Regions from separate parts of the Lysinibacillus sp. OF-1 genome, predicted to be linked through region 2. Evidence: predicted binding sites of a transcription regulator. Region 2 holds the regulator's gene; the other holds the start of a gene.
The links. The regulator LexA, encoded in region 2, represses DNA repair genes until DNA is damaged. The targets are predictions, from matches to a motif close to CGAACATATGTTCG.
Positions count from the first base shown of each region.

Region 1: a site for LexA is predicted at 1,489-1,502, ahead of NV349_RS15675 (carbohydrate kinase). Genes of this name have one in related genera too.

Region 1 is NZ_CP102798.1:3,203,801-3,206,996, reverse strand. It holds gene NV349_RS15680 (MFS transporter) at 164-1,414, shown strand; gene NV349_RS15675 (carbohydrate kinase) at 1,535-2,626, shown strand; gene NV349_RS15670 (pseudouridine-5'-phosphate glycosidase) at 2,631-3,196, shown strand, end outside.
Region 2 is NZ_CP102798.1:1,251,366-1,254,561, reverse strand. It holds gene def (peptide deformylase) at 1-77, shown strand, start outside; gene NV349_RS05865 (YneB family resolvase-like protein) at 116-781, opposite strand; gene yneA (cell division suppressor protein YneA) at 778-1,092, opposite strand; gene lexA (transcriptional repressor LexA) at 1,259-1,876, shown strand; gene NV349_RS05850 (gamma-glutamyl-gamma-aminobutyrate hydrolase family protein) at 1,986-2,708, opposite strand; gene NV349_RS05845 (prepilin peptidase) at 2,742-3,196, opposite strand, start outside.

The sequences.
Region 1 (3,196 bases), 2.0 Mb from region 2:
ACTAATTGTAAGTATACACCTAAGAGCTAGAAAAGACTGCTTGACAGCTATAGGAACGATTATTATCATTATACATGTATATACATATAAATGGAATGAAGAGATCGCAAAACATGTATATACATGTTTTGTTATGCATCTCACAAGAAAAGAAGGTGTTAGGATGAAGCGAGTTCATTATAGCTGGTTGATTTTGATTGTCACATTTTTCTCGATTATTGTAGCAGGGATTACAATGTCATCGTCTGGTGTTTTCCTGGATCCCCTCGAAAAAGAATTTCAATGGGATCGCTCAACGATTGCTTTAGCATTTGCTGTAAGTTTATTTTTATATGGCATATCTGGACCATTTATGGCGGCGCTGCTTGAAGTCATTGGCTTAAAGAAAATGATGCTTAGTGCCATGTCTACTTTAATAGTAGGAATGACCTTAACCTTTTGGATGAGCCAATCCTGGCAGTTAATCATTATTTGGGGAGGTATCATTGGGCTTGGTGCGAGCCTTTTTTTAACGGTGCTCAGTCCCTATGTAGCGAATCATTGGTTTGTTAAACGCAGAGGGCTGGCAGTTGGGATTTTAACGGCTAGTACAGCCACAGGTCAATTAATTTTACTGCCAGTGCTAGCCATTATTATTGAACATTATTCTTGGCGATGGGCAATGGGATTAATCCTACTCCTGAGTACCATGATGTTCGTCATGATTGCTATGTTTATTAAAAACAAGCCGCAAGATATTGGTCTAACCCCTTACGGTCATGATGAGATTATAGAAGAGCCGCAAGTACAGCCCAAGAAGAATCCAATTAGTATGGCATTTCTTGGTTTAGCAGAGGCAGTTAAAGTCAAAGCATTTTGGCTCTTAGCAGGCAGCTTTTTCATTTGTGGTCTTTCGACAAGTGGATTAATCGGAACTCACTTTGTGTCATATTGTATTAGCTTTGGCGTTCCGCTAGTAACCGCTGCATCTCTTCTTTCTTTTATGGGGGTGTTTAACTTATTAGGCACGACTGTCTCTGGCTGGCTATCGGATCGCTTTGATAATCGTTGGCTATTATTTTGGTATTACTTGTTAAGGGGAGCTTCTCTCTTGCTACTCCCTTATGCACTCGCTCAAGGCTCCTTTGTTTTATTGACGATTTTCAGCATCTTTTATGGACTCGATTGGATTGCCACAGTACCACCAACTATCAGCATTACACGACAAATTTTTGGGATGCAAAAAAGCAGCATTATTTACGGATGGATATTCGCCTCACATCAGGCAGGAGCGGCAGTTGCTGCGTATGGGGGTGGGTTAATTTATAAATTTTTCAATTCCTACACATGGGCTTTTTTCCTTGCTGGCCTATTCTGTGCATTGGCAAGCTTATTCGTTATCATTGTAAAAAAACAAACGCCTCAGCAAGGATAAACAGTCGACTAAAAAAGTTGAACCTCGACAGAAAGAGGTTCAACTTTTTTTATCAATATTAGTTTGACATTTAACAAACAAAAGTTTACAATATAAACAAATATAATAAAAGGTGATGCTATGAATGAAAGAGAACAGGCGGTGCTTGCTTTAATTCGCCAAAACCCGTTTATGTCTCAGCAAGAGATGGCAGATACAATGAATCTGTCCCGTCCCGTGCTTGCTAATTTAGTGTCTAGTTTAACAAAGCAAGGAAAAATTGTAGGTCGTGCTTATATTTTACCCGAGGAAAATGAAATTATTTGCATCGGGGGAGCTAATTTAGACCGAAAATTCCATGTGAAGGGCAATGTTCAATTTGGAACATCTAACCCTGCCAGCTCTTCTTTTAGTGTAGGTGGAGTTGGTCGAAATATTGCTGAAAACTTAGGCAGATTAAACCATCAAGTGACGTTATTAACAACGGCTGGTAAAGATGCTGATTGGCAAGTGATCCAAGAAGCTTCGGAATCCTTTATGAATCTACGTTATGTGGAGCAGCTAGCTGAGGCTTCTACGGGTTCCTATACAGCTATTATGGATGAACAAGGTGAGCTAGCATTAGCTGTAGCCAATATGGAGGTTTATGACCTGCTGTTACCGAGTTTGTTGAAAAAGCATGAAACAATGCTAGTGAATGCTGGTTGCTTTATTTTGGATTTAAATTGCCCGAAAGAAACAGTGGCGTATATCCAGCAAGTAGCCATTGCTCGTGCCATTCCATTAGTCATTGTGCCAGTATCTTCGCCAAAAATGAATCGACTACCTGAAACATTACAAGGTGTAACTTGGTTTATTTGTAACACGGATGAAGCAGAAACAATTGTTGGACATAAAATTGAAAGCGCTACCCATTATGAAAAAGCATTACAACAGCTCTTACAACTAGGTGCTGAACATGTCATTATCACAGCTGGTAGCAAGGGTGTTTATGCAGCATCTACGACGATCACACCTCGTCATTTCGCTGCGAAAGTGATCAACAAAATTGAAGATGTTACAGGAGCAGGAGATGCGTTTGTCAGCGCTGTGATACACAGTTGGTTGACAGGTCAATCTTTTGAGACATGTATTGATGCAGGGTTAACAAATGCTAAAAATACATTGGCATCTCCTTATACAGTAAGACCTGAATTATCAGTAGATTTGTTAAAAAATGAAATGGAGGAATAACAACATGAAAGAATTCATCGTATTATCAGAAGAAGTAAAAGCAGGACAAGCAGAAGGTCTACCAATCGTGGCATTAGAATCTACAATCATTTCACACGGTATGCCATATCCACAAAATGTGAAAACTGCGCGTGAAGTTGAGCAAATTATTCGCGATAATGGTGCAGTACCTGCAACCATTGCCTTAATAGATGGCAAAATCAAAATCGGTTTATCAGATGAAGAGCTAGAGATGTTTGGAAATTCACAAGGCGTTGCAAAAGCTTCACGTCGTGACTTAGGCTACTTACTTGCAACAAAAAAATTAGGTGCGACAACAGTTGCAGCTACAATGATCTGTGCTGAACTTGCAGACATTGAAATCTTTGTAACAGGTGGTATTGGTGGTGTACACCGTGGTGCTGAAACAACAATGGATGTCTCTGCTGACTTAGAAGAATTAGCACAAACTAATGTGGCTGTTATTTGCGCGGGTGCAAAATCTATTCTAGATATTGGTCTTACATTAGAATACCTTGAAACAAAAGGGGTACCAGTAGTTGGTTATGGTACAGATGAATTACCAGCATT
Region 2 (3,196 bases):
ATGATCGAATAAATAAAGAGTATCCTTTTCAACTACCTACTAACATCATCATCGACAGTTTGGCTTCCTATCAATAGCATTTTTTACTGTGAATAAAAAAGATTAGCAGGCGATATTATTTGCCTGCTAATCTTTCTTGATGTTCTTGGAAGCGACGATGAACAGTCGCTTTACTTACTTCAAAGCCCAACCCTCGAAGCGTGATCGAAATTTCCTCAAAGGTAAATCCACGTTTGCGTAGCTTGACAATTTCATCTACAGGTAGATCTTTTCGCTCCTGCCCATAGGGATTCCCTCGGTTCGATAAATTATTTTCAGGACGATAGCCATTTTCTACAGCGCGTCGCATGCCTCGACGTATTTTAGCATTATGGATTCTTCGTTGATACTCCTCCACGATTGCTAAAATCTCAAGCAGCATCGTGTCCATTTCATTTAGTTGAACGGGTCCTGCATCGCGCATGGAAAAAACATCTGTTGCTGATTTTTGCAATAAATGCAACACAGCCATCCTTGCGTTCCCACGTCCTAATCGTGTTTCATCTTGTACAAAAAGGGCATTAATTCCCTTTTCTTTAATGAAATCAAGCATTTCAAGCAAGCCATCGCGTTCCACATCATAGCCGCTATGCTTATCCTTAAATACACCCTTTACCTCATAGCCTTGCTCTCTAGCGTAGCGCAGCAACTCTTCCTGTTGGCGCTCTAATGAGGAGCTTTGTGTTTCTTTTTCAGTACTTACACGGCAATAGACAACAGCCGACATTTGTTTATTCATCATTGTTCAGTTCTCGCAATTTCGATAGTATGGATGGGATTGGCTTGATCACCCAATACAGGAATAACTAGAGACTTTCCTGCCACAATTTTAATATCTGCTAATTCATTTTCTGTTTTGACCAGCTTAATCCAATCATCTGTACTCATCTTACCACGGTATTGCTCTGCTAACGACCACAAGCTATCCCCATGTTCAATTTGAATTTCTGCGTAATTAACATCTCCTGGATCAGTGATGTAAAGGTATCCTGCAAATAGTAGACAAGCTCCTAATAAAATGGAGATATGTGTATTTTTCTTTAACCATGTCATAGTTACAACCCCTTTTTTAGAATGTTTGTTCGGAATGTACGTTCTCATAATAAAGCGAACAAACGTTTTTGTCAAACACTTTTCGAACCTATGTTTGCATACATGTTCGCATTCTGTTATACTATCAAATAAGAAGAATGATATTAGAAAAAAGAGGTGAGCACTCATGAAAAAAGTTTCGAAAAGACAAGAGGACATTTTGGCTTTTATTAAAGAAGAGGTACGAGCTAAGGGATATCCACCATCAGTACGTGAAATCGGGGAAGCAGTCGGACTTGCTTCAAGTTCAACTGTTCATGGTCATTTAGCTCGATTAGAACAAAAGGGCTTTATTCGTCGAGATCCAACAAAGCCACGTGCAATTGAAATTTTAGAGCCTGAAGAGTCTATTCAAAAGCAGCAAGTCATTCATGTACCACTTGTGGGGAAGGTAACTGCTGGTTCTCCAATTACTGCTATTGAAAACATTGAAGAATATTTCCCATTACCAGATACGTATGGCACAAGCGAGGATCAGTTATTCATGCTAGAGATTATGGGGGAATCTATGATTGAAGCAGGAATTTTAGACGGCGATTTAGTTATTGTGAAGCAAAAGGCAACAGCTAATAACGGAGATATTGTTGTAGCCATGACAGCAGAGGATGAAGCGACGGTCAAACGTTTCTTCAAGGAAAAAAATCATTTCCGATTACAGCCTGAAAACTCATCTATGGAGCCTATTATCGTCGATCAAGTTTCTATTTTAGGACAAGTTGTAGGACTATATCGTCGTGTACATTAATCATTTAAAGTAGGTTTTGAGGATTATGTGTTCCTTCTAAGAGCATGTATCCTCTTTTTTACGCAAAAAAAGAATCCATATATGGTTGGATTCTTTGTACAGTCCCCTGCTACGCTTCCTTTTTGAATTTTAAGCTAGCTTCAACAAAGGCTGAAAATAATTTTTGTGCAGGCTCATCTCCTGCTATAGCTAGTTCCTCGGGATGCCACTGAACAGCCAAGCAAAATGGCAACTCTTCATGAACAACTGCTTCGATAATGCCATCACTCGATTTTGCTGCTACTTTTAATTTCTCTGCTAATACATTAACTGCCTGATGATGAAATGAATTTACCGCTATTTTCTCTTGTTGTAAAATGGTCGCTAATAAATTCTCCTCCATAATTTGTACATAATGAGTAGCTACAGCTCGAGCAGATTGCTGTACATGCTTGAGCAGCTTAGTACTAAAATGGTCACTATCAATATCCTGAAATAAAGTACCACCTAGTGCTACATTTAGTATTTGAATGCCTCGGCAAATACCCAAAATAGGCATCTTTCGTGTGAATGCCGCTTCAATTAATGCTAACTCTACCGTATCTCTTGCTGGATGAATTTTCCCTAGTTTTGGTGCAGGCTCTGCCCCATACAGAAATGGATGCACGTCATAGCCTCCAGATAACAATAAACCATCTGTAAGGGATAGAATTTGTGTGGCATCCTCCTCTACGCCAAGTGGAATAATAAGCGGAATCCCACCTGCATCAATGATACTTTTACTGTAAGCAGCATTTAATCGAGAGGATAAATCATCTTCCACAAAGGCTGTAATGCCAATAATCGGTTTCACTTGCTTCCCTCCATATGCTTGAAGATTGAACAATTACCAAAAACCTAAATACCAATCGATTAATGAATCCCCATAAAAATAGACAATGATAGCGGCTAATGCAATAGAAGGTCCAAAAGGAATAGGTGTTTTTCTCCCCTGCTTGTTCTTCGTTAACACGACAAGCCCGACAATCATGCCGATAACTGCAGCTATAAATAATGTTAACAGTGTATGCATTGTACCAAGAACAAGTCCAATTAAAAAGAATAATTTAATATCGCCTCCACCCATGCCCCCGTTTGATATCACAGCAATACTATATAATATGCCGAAACCAACGACTGCACCTACAGCACAGTCCCACCAGGGTGTTAATGGCGACAATACTCGTCCAATAATAAGGAAGGGTAAAAAGAATAAAAGCACCTTATTCGGAATCAGCATATAGGCTATATCAGAAACAACAATGATGACTAATAATGAAATAAAAAATAGGGCTACTATAA